One region of the Streptococcus fermentans genome, then DNA from elsewhere that is predicted to be linked to it. Evidence: predicted binding sites of a transcription regulator. Region 1 holds the regulator's gene; the other holds the start of a gene.
The links. The regulator HrcA, encoded in region 1, represses chaperone genes, less so after heat shock. The targets are predictions, from matches to a motif close to TTAGCACTCNNNNNNNNNGAGTGCTAA.
Positions count from the first base shown of each region.

Region 2: the regulator HrcA is predicted to act here: its motif matches at 3,721-3,747, upstream of AB2B50_RS07290 (ATP-dependent Clp protease ATP-binding subunit).

Region 1 covers NZ_JBFNFG010000006.1:15,264-20,522, reverse strand. Annotated here, with positions in the region: gene dnaK (molecular chaperone DnaK) at 1-1,202, opposite strand, end outside; gene grpE (nucleotide exchange factor GrpE) at 1,573-2,088, opposite strand; gene hrcA (heat-inducible transcriptional repressor HrcA) at 2,115-3,149, opposite strand; gene AB2B50_RS06500 (DUF2812 domain-containing protein) at 3,316-3,822, opposite strand; gene AB2B50_RS06495 (DUF2812 domain-containing protein) at 3,844-4,419, opposite strand; gene AB2B50_RS06490 (PadR family transcriptional regulator) at 4,419-4,739, opposite strand; gene glnA (type I glutamate--ammonia ligase) at 4,860-5,259, opposite strand, start outside.
Region 2 covers NZ_JBFNFG010000007.1:36,278-41,536, forward strand. Annotated here, with positions in the region: gene AB2B50_RS07275 (GNAT family N-acetyltransferase) at 1-222, opposite strand, end outside; gene AB2B50_RS07280 (DUF1827 family protein) at 449-748, opposite strand; gene AB2B50_RS07285 (NUDIX hydrolase) at 812-1,261, opposite strand; gene AB2B50_RS07290 (ATP-dependent Clp protease ATP-binding subunit) at 1,350-3,602, opposite strand; gene AB2B50_RS07295 (DUF1797 family protein) at 3,999-4,229, opposite strand; gene AB2B50_RS07300 (amino acid ABC transporter permease) at 4,426-5,115, shown strand; gene AB2B50_RS07305 (amino acid ABC transporter ATP-binding protein) at 5,108-5,259, shown strand, end outside.

The DNA.
Region 1 (5,259 bases):
TCTGCTGCAGTTGAGAAGACTTGTGATTTAGATGTTGGAATTGTTGTGTTGCGGTCGATGAGTTTTGTAAATACTCCACCCATTGTTTCGATACCAAGTGACAATGGAGTTACGTCAAGAAGGACAACGTCTTTAACGTCACCAGTGATGACACCACCTTGGATAGCAGCACCCATAGCCACAACTTCATCAGGGTTTACTGATTTGTTTGGTTCTTTACCAGTTTCAGCCTTAACAGCTTCTACAACGGCAGGGATACGAGTTGAACCACCGACAAGGATGACTTCGTCGATATCTGACAAGCTCAAACCTGCATCTGAAAGAGCTTGACGAACTGGAACTTTTGTACGTTCTACAAGGTCACGAGTCAAATCGTCAAATTTCGCACGAGTCAATGTCATTTCCAAGTGAAGAGGTCCAGCCTCGCCAGCAGTGATGAATGGCAAGCTGATTTGAGTTGAAGTTACACCAGAAAGGTCTTTCTTCGCTTTTTCAGCTGCATCTTTCAAACGTTGAAGGGCCATCTTGTCTGTTGACAAATCAATGCCGTTTTCTTTCTTGAATTCTGCTACCAAGTGGTCGATGATTTTTTGGTCAAAGTCGTCACCACCGAGTTTATTATCCCCTGCAGTTGCCAATACATCAAAGACACCATCACCGAGTTCAAGGATAGATACGTCGAATGTACCACCACCAAGGTCGAATACCAAGATTTTTTCTTCTTTATCAGTCTTGTCCAAACCATAAGCAAGAGCTGCTGCAGTTGGTTCGTTGACGATACGTTCTACTTCAAGACCAGCGATTTTACCAGCGTCTTTTGTTGCTTGACGTTGAGCATCGTTGAAGTAAGCTGGAACTGTGATAACTGCTTTAGTTACTTTTTCACCAAGGTAGTCTTCAGCATAACCTTTCAAGTATTGAAGAATCATAGCTGAGATTTCTTGTGGAGTGTATTCTTTACCATTTGCAGAAACTTTTTCAGAAGTACCCATCTTAGATTTGATAGAGATCACTGTATCTGGGTTTGTGACTGCTTGACGTTTTGCAGCGTCACCAACGATGATTTCACCGTTTTTGAATGACACAACAGATGGAGTTGTGCGGTTTCCTTCTGGGTTTGCGATGATTTTTGATTCAGTTCCTTCAAGAACTGCAACTGCTGAGTTTGTTGTACCTAAGTCAATACCGATAATTTTAGACATGTGTTTTTCTCCTTGTTATTTATTCTCTTTTTTCTTTTTGATACTCTTCTTAAGTGGCGACGCCGTCAGAGCTTGACTTCGTCAATCTCTTTGACTAAACTTTGAGCCTAAGGTCTCAAAGTTTGCGAAGATACCGCCACGGCGAAGAGTATCGCCTTTGGTTCGCTTCGCTCACTATTGGCAAAGCTGAACCATTGTTTATCTTTCTTTCATAGTTTAGTGTCGTTTCGGACAAGGTTTCTATTATGTAAATTGCGACACGAGAAGTCGAAATCGATTTTATTTCGACGACGAGTTAGTAAGGAGGCTAGGCAAACGCCATAGCGATTGCCGTTTTCTGACGAGTTGCTTTAGCTACCGTCAGAATTGCCTAGTTATAAACCACTACCATAGCCGGTCTTAGGATGCGGTCATGGAGTTTGTAGCCTTTTTGGAAGACTTGTGCGATGGTATCTGCTGGATGTTCGTCATCTGCTGGAACTGTTTGAATGGCCATGTGGTAGTTATGGTCAAATTCTCCATCTGCTGGAATTTCTTCAATTCCTTCTTCTTTCAGAGCATGTATCAAACTTTCTTGGACCATTTCCAAGCCCTTCTTCACATCATCTGTCAACCCTTCGACGGCAAGGGCACGTTCAAGGTTATCCAGTGACGGCAAGATTGCTTTTGCCAAATCTTGGCTGCGATAGCGTTGCAAGAGTTGGCGTTCTTCATTGGCACGGCGCTGAATGTTTTGCATCTCTGCATGAGCTCGAAGATATTTGTTTTCAAATTCTTCGGCACGTTCATTTGCCAAGTCCAGTTCAGACTTCTCAGGAGTTGTTTCTTCAGCTGTTTCCACAACTTCCTCTTCTTTTACTTCTTCATTTTTAATATCTTGGGCCATTTTCGCCTCCTTTAATGATTTCAATCTTAATTCACTTCATAGTGGTTACTGCTGAGATAGCGGTAAAAATCTGTCAACTTCATAGTCAGAACTCGATTGACGACATTGAGTTGATTGACTAATTGTTGATAATCCAGATTGACCGGACCTATAATCGCAAGAATTCCAAATCCACGATAAGGAATCAGGAACTTACTGCTAATCACCGCTAAGTCAGCAAGACAAGATTCTTGGCTATCCGCAACTCGGACACTTTGCATCTGGTCGCCAATCAGATTCTCTCGAATTTCTAAAGCTACTTTTTGTGGCTGATCAAAAAACTGATAAGCTGCTAGATTTGCGAAATTCAGAAGATTGACTTTTCCAGAAACCACGATATTTTCATTGAACATTTCTTTGAAGATATGTTCAACGAGGTCCATGACGTTATCCGTTGTTGTAAAGTAACGTTGGATAATCTGCGGAATCTCTGTCCGAATCTTGTAGTGAATATCCAAAACAGTTTGATCCAGGAAACGCTCTTGAATCATGGTCTTGAGGCGATTTAAATCCTCCTGCAAGAAATTTCTCGGAATCAAAAACTGACTGGTAACTGTTCTAGACTCATCAAGCGTAAAAACTGCCAGAGCTGTATGTTGTCCGAGGACAACAATATCAAAAGCTGTTAGCTTCTGCCTACTTGGTTCGACATCTAGTGCTACAACCGTACAACCACTCAAGTCTGCCAAGATTTTCGTTGCCTCTTGAAGAATATCCTCAAGCTTGAAGAATTCTTGATCAAAGGCTTTTACAATCTCATAAACTTGATTTTCAGCTAAACGGTCAAAGGATAGGGAGTGTTTGACATAGTATTGAAATCCAGCCACACTCGGCATCCGACCACTGGAAGTATGAGCCTTTTCAAGCAAACCTTGCTTTTCTAGGGCTGCCATATCATTTCGAATGGTAGCACTACTTGAGTTGATAGACTCTTGCAATGCTTTGGATCCAACAGGTTCGTGCGTTTTGGTAAAGATGTCAATAATCAGATTTAAAATATTCTGCTGACGTTCTGTAACCATCTCGCTACTCCTCTCTGATAGATCGTTTTAGCACTCGATACATCCAAGTGCTAACTTATGATTCTATTATACACCCTTAGAAAAGAATGTCAAGACAAAAACTCAAAAAATTAGCACTCTTTTATCAAGAGTGCTAAAAATCGGTCTGAGGACCTAGAAACTAATGTCAATCAACCAGATATTTCCGTCTAAGTCTGTAAAAACTATAGATTAGATAAGAAATCATGAGAGCATATAGGGCAAAAATAAGGAAGAAAGACCGAGAGAGATTTTCGCGAAACAGGCTCATACAAACAACAAGACCACCAGAGATAGAAACTGTAGATGTACGAAGTCCAGATTTCACACCATCCCATCTAAGACGATTGTCCATGAAAAATTGATCATTCGGAACTAAATCACACTTTGCTTTTCGAAAAACAGTATAAGAACAATTTTCCACAAATTCCCATCCTCTATCCTTAATACTTTGTAAATCTAGCTCATTTTTTCTAAGGTAGCTAGTATTCCACACACGGTAAATCACATCATCAGGTTGGCATTGTTCAAAATAGAAAAATCCAAAACGATTCGATTTAAATTTCCAACCTTTCAAATGCATCTCATGCAAATAATCTTCTACCTTATCCAAATCAAAAATGGTAAACATTCGAAATTGTACTTTGCTATTCATTGTCTAACCTCCAAAATGGTTTTATTTATCAGATAATTCTTTCCACTTTTGAAACAATCTCCAACAAATATAAGAAATCTGAATCGCAAAAACGATCAATAAAGTACAGTCTATGCTAACAATCAAAAACATTCCCCAACTGAAAGAACCTCTTCCACTGAGTAACTTTGAGAAAACCGGTAGTAGCGCTGAAAAGAGAAGCAAGACAGGAAGCATCCGCATTATTAAAATGCGCTTGACCATAGCTAACTTCCCGGCCGCATCATTATAAATTTCAAACTCGGCATCTGATTCAATTTGAGAATAAGGTTTTCTAAAATAGGAAAAACCATTAAAGTCTGTAATATGCTCCCAGCTACAATCTTTAAACAGCTGTAAATAGGTGGCTCTCTCTGATTTTTTCATAGGATAAAAGTCCAACTGATAAACCACCTGCTCCGGTTGGCACTTTTCAAATGTATACTTAACCGCAACTACTAAGTTAGAATAACTTACTTCCTTAAGTTTCCAGCCCTGAGCATGCATTTCCCTGAGATAGAGAGCCTCTCTATCATAATCCGCAATGGTAGCAATTCTATAAACAACTTTCTTTTCCATCAAAGCTCCTCCCGACTGTTTCTATAGATCCGTTCAATACGTTTCAACTCAATCTCTAAAACTTTGCGACCCAAGTCTGTAATCTGATAGATTTTCCGTTTTTCCTCTTCTCGGACAAAGGAAATCAAACCATCCTTTTCCATCTTTGACAGGGTTCCATACATAGTTCCAGGACTAATCGAAACCTGTGAAGCTGTCATCTCTTTGACCTTTTGTGTAATACCATAACCATGGTTCTTCTTTTGCAGACAGAACAGAATATAAAATCCCGTTTCAGTCATGGGAAGGTAGACACGCCTAATCTTATCTGATAATTCCATTTAACCAGACCTCCTATTTAGTTCGATATATCGCATTTCGTTATACAAAATATATCACACCTCGATATAAAATGCAAGAAAAAAAAGATCGTCCTCACGGACAATCTTTTTGATTTATTATTAGTATAGATCTAGGTAGTTGTCAATTTCCCATTGCGAAACGAAGGTCGCATAGCTTGCCCACTCGATACGTTTGGCCTCAAGGAAGCTAGTATAGATGTGCTCACCTAGAGCTGCCTTAACCACTTCGTCTTCTGTCAAAGCTTTCAAAGCATTGTGAAGAGTTGATGGAAGGTCTGTGATGCCAGCCTCTTTACGCTCTTCAGCAGTCATAATGTAGATATTTTCTTCGATTGGTGCTGGTGCTTCGATTTTGTTTTCGATACCGTTCAAACCAACTTCTAAAAGAACAGCCATAGCAATATATGGGTTCGCCATTGGGTCCACTGAACGCAACTCCAAACGTGTTCCCATTCCGCGTGATGCTGGTACGCGGACAAGTGGTGAACGGTTACGGCCA
Region 2 (5,259 bases), on a different contig from region 1:
GATTTCTCCGTCTTGTTCAGCTACTAAACAGGTTTCTTCTTTGATATAGAGGCGAGTAAGGAGACTTTCTAATAGTTCTAAAAAAGCAAGATAGTTTTCAGGTTTCTTGAGATCATCTATGATTAGAGTTAAGAATGGATAGTCAAAGAAGCTATCGGCTATTACTTTTCCAATTTTTTGGTATTCGTCTAGCCTTGCTTTTCTGTATACTATTTTCTCCATTTATGAGCTCCTTTTTGAATGTTAGTAAATTATAATAGTAGAATTAATTGTTTTGATGATTAAGTACCGAGTTTTTACAAAAATAGTACCCAATTTAGTCAGTTGAAGGATTGTTAGAAAACTCTTTCTGTAACACTGAATCTGATTCTAGAATATCGGATTAGACAGACAAAGAACACTCTAAAAAGTTAGAATTTTTAGAGTGTTGTCCAAATATAGCTAAGTTTTATTTTGTTGGGATTGAGATTTCAATCAATTTTTCAGAGTAGAGGGTCTTGATATTAGCTTCATCGATATTTTGCTTTTCGATCTTGCGATTCAAGAAAAATTCTTGGATTTTTTCTATTTCTTGTTCGCGGATAGCACGATGTTTATTGGAAATGAGGATTTCATAATGAAGCGGTGCCTGAGTAAAGATAACATCAGTATTGCCTGCAGAGTAGACTTCTACGAGTGTAGCGTCGGTACTCTCCAGTTGGCTTTTAACAAGGTTTGAGTGAGAATTAGTAGTGTTGATGAGCTTCATAGGCTTTCCTCCTGTGTTTCTATTTCTATTATAGCACTTTTTGGAAAAATTGGAAAAGTTAATTTAAACTTGATGCTGTTTTTTCCAAGCTTCAATTGCCCATTTATGACTGCCACGTTTTAAGTTAGCAATGGCTTCATCGATTGGGAACCAAGCTAGGTGATTGAAGTCCTCCAAAGGTTTTTGGATTTCTTGATAAGAAGTAGCTTCGTAGAGATAGGCTGGATTGTAGTAGTAAGTATCACGATGGCTGGAATAGAAATACTCATCTGCTTGTCCATAATAAGTGCCAATCTCAGCTGTAAAACCTAATTCTTCAATCAGTTCTCGTTTGAGAGCTTCAAAATGATCTTCACCTGCTTCAATCTCGCCACCAGGCAAGAACCATGCACCATTTGGAGCTTGAACGAGGATAATCTTTTCATGTGCTGAGTCAGGAATGACTGCATAAACACCATATCTAGTTTTGTAGGTTACACCCTCTTTTTTTTCTCCAAAGGTTGGATTTGTCATAAATTTCTCCTTTATGTGTGCGCTTTCTTTCTATCATATTAAAGAATGCTCTTACTGTCAAGTAAGAACATTCTTTTAGTATGTGGAATTAGTCATTTGAGTCAACTGTTTCCAATTTATTTTTTGATTTAATCATGATTTTACCATTGCTAGTCATGACGGCTTTGAGGTTTTTCTCGCTTGGATTTTCAAGGTAATAGTCCGTGATTGCATCTTCGATATAGTCTTGGATGGTACGACGGAGCGGACGAGCTCCCATTTTTGGATCGTAACCAAGGTCTACAAGTTTTTCTTTAACCTTATCTGTTACATCTAAATGGATATTATTGCTTGAGAGACGTTGATTGACATCATCTAACATGAGGTCAACGATTTGAAGGAGGTTTTCCTTGCTGAGAGCCTTGAATTCGATAATACCATCAAAGCGGTTCATGAATTCTGGGCTAAAGAAGTTGCCTAATTCTCCAAGAACAGAGTTAGTACGGCCTTCTCTAGCAGCACCAAATCCAACACTAGCTTCTGCCTTACCTGTACCTGCATTTGAGGTCATGATAATGATGGCGTCTTTAAAGCTAACAGTACGACCTTGACCATCCGTTAAACGACCATCGTCCAAGACTTGAAGGAACATATGCATAACATCTGGATGGGCTTTTTCAACTTCATCCAAGAGGATCAGTGAGTAGGGGTTACGGCGGACTTTTTCAGTCAATTGACCTGCTTCATCATAACCTACGTATCCTGGAGGGGCACCAACGAGTTTAGCCACGCTGTGTTTTTCCATGTATTCACTCATGTCAAAGCGAATCATGCTGTCAGCAGAACCAAAGAGTTCGATAGCAAGCTGTTTAGAAAGTTCTGTTTTACCGACACCGGTAGGACCAACAAAAAGGAAGCTACCGATTGGACGGTTTGGAGTACCGAGTCCAACACGGTTACGACGGATAGCCTTAGCGATCTTATCAACTGCATCATCTTGACCAATAACATGAGCCTTGAGGTCATCTGCTAGGTTGATCAGTTGAGATTGTTCTTTTTCTTTCAAATCACCAACTGGAATATTAGTCTTTTGTTCGATGATGTGTTCAATCGTCTTTTCGCTGATGATTGGGGTATCCTGATCCGTTACCTTTGTTTTTTGCATTTCCTTGTATTTGGCAATCTGGTCACGGAAGTAGGCTGCTTTTTCAAAATCTTCATCGCGGGTTGCTTGTGCCTTGAGATTCTCTGCTTCGATTAAGCGTTGGTCAATGATCTTAGGATCTACAAAATTCAAGGTTAAGTTCATTTTTGAACCAGCTTCATCTAGAAGGTCAATGGCCTTGTCTGGCAAGAAACGATCTTGGATGTAGCGGTTAGAAAGGGTAGCGGCCGCTTCGATAGCCCCGTCAGTATAGTGAACATGATGGTAATCTTCGTATTTCTTTTGGATACCTTTCAGGATAATGATGGTTTCTTCAACAGTTGGTTCATCAACTTTGACAGGTTGCATACGACGTTCAAGGGCAGCATCTTTTTCGATGATGCGATATTCATTGAGGGTAGTAGCACCAACTAGTTGGAGTTCGCCACGAGCAAGAGCTGGTTTTAGGATATTTCCTGCATCCATATTCCCTTCTCCAGCAGAACCAGCACCGACAATTTCATGAATTTCGTCAATGAAGAGAATAACATCCTCGCGCTCACGAATTTCTTCCATGAGTTTTTGCATGCGTTCTTCAAACTGACCTCGGATACCTGTTCCTTGAACAAGGCTAACGACATCTAAGCGGATGACTTCTTTGCCTTGAAGCTTATGGGGAACATCACCGTCAACAATTTTCTGAGCTAAACCTTCGACAACAGCTGTCTTACCAACACCGGGCTCGCCGATGAGGACAGGGTTGTTTTTTGTTCTGCGGTTGAGGATTTCAATGACACGGATTATCTCTTCGTCACGGCCAATTACAGGGTCAATATTTCCGCGACGGGCAATCTCAGTAACATTGATACCATATTCATCCAAGAGTCCTTTTTCCTGGATTGGTGGTGGGGTTTGGGCAGGACCACGATTTTGGGAACCATAGCCACCATTTCCACCGTATCCACCCCCTGACTGAGTTGGGGGGATATTGTTGTTATTAGAAGAAGGTCTAAAGTTGTTGAGATCGTTAAAGAAGTCTCCAAAGGGATCAAAATCACGGTTGTTTAAATCTGTAATGCCCTTGAATAAGCTATTGTTAGGATCTGTTTTGATAATTTTGTAGCAATTTTGACAAAGGTCGATTTGCTTTTGTTGTCCATTGAGATTGGTATAAAGATGAATCGTTGAGTCATTGATTTTACAGTTTTGACAGAGCATACCGCCACCTCATTTCTTTCTTAGTCTTGACTAAATTTAAAAGGTCAAAAATAGTCAAACAAGTATATAATTTAATTATATCATGATTATTGGGCAATTCAAGTAAAAAGATTGGATACTAGCACTATAAATAGAAGAGCGCTAATCGTGAGAAAATCTTGATATCAAGAAAAAAATCCTATTTGTCATACAAAAAGGATTCTCGTTGGTGAAAGGCGGTGGGACAGAAATCGATAGACAAAGTCTCGATTTCGTAGTCCCAGCCCCGCGAAGATGATTAGGAGTTTTGGGAGTCTAAAAGACGAACGAAAAGTCCAATCAGCTACCGCGTCAAAGTTTGATTGCTAATAAAAAGTGAGGTCGGGATCTTTTTTCCCAACCTCTGTATATCTATTATTAGTATAGAAGTTCGTAAATTTCCATCGCAATCAAGTCGATGCTGTCAAAAGTATATGTTTCACGAGCTTCAACATCACGAAGTGTAAAGATTGGGCCATTTTCTTCATCATGGTTAAAAGCAACTTCAGCTACAACAACTCCCTCGCGCTCAAAGTTACGTTTTAAGTTACCACCATCTTTTGTCATTGCTTCTAGGCGGTTGATGATTCTAACCAAATGTGATTCCATTTTGATTCTCCTCCATTTCTTATCGTTACTATTTTACCATAAAGAGTATCCACTTGACTAGAAAAAACTAAGATTTCTCGCTATTTCTGTTTTCTTTGAAATTTTATTGAAAATAAAAGGAAAAAGATTGCATTTTTATTCAAAATATGTTATACTCATACAAGTTTTAAGTTAGAAATTAGAAAGTAGTGGATTTATGAATTTTTCTTTTTTACCTAAATATCTGCCATATTTTAATTATGGTGCTCTCGTAACGGTCTTGATTTCTGTTTTGGTTGTCTTTTTGGGAACAATTTTAGGGATAGTCTTGGCCTTTGCTCAACGTTCTAAAATGAAGCCCTTAGCTTGGCTTGCCAATGTTTATATTTGGATTTTCCGTGGAACACCTATGATGGTACAGATCATGATTGCTTTTGCTCTTATGCACATCAATGCTCCGACAATTCAGATTGGAGTTTTGGGAGTTGATTTTTCACGTTTGATTCCAGGGATTATCATTATCTCTATGAATAGTGGTGCCTATGTATCAGAAACAGTTCGTGCTGGTATCAATGCAGTACCTAAAGGGCAATTAGAGGCGGCTTACTCTCTAGGGATTCGTCCTAAAAATGCTATGCGCTATGTCATCTTGCCACAGGCTATCAAGAATATCTTGCCAGCCTTGGGGAATGAGTTTATTACCATTATCAAGGATAGTTCACTCTTGTCAGCAATCGGTGTCATGGAATTGTGGAATGGAGCTACTACGGTGTCAACAACCACCTACCTACCTTTAACTCCACTCTTATTTGCGGCCTTTTACTACTTGATTATGACCTCTATCTTGACACTAGCCTTGAAAGCTTTTGAAAATCGTATGGGACAAGGAGAGAAAAATAATGACTGAAACGCTTATAAAAATTGAAAATCTTCATAAAAACTTTGGGAAAAATGAAGTTTTAAAAGGAATTGATCTGGAGATTAAAAAGGGAGAAGTTGTGGTGATTATCGGACCGTCAGGTAGCGGGAAGTCAACCCTCCTTCGCTCCAT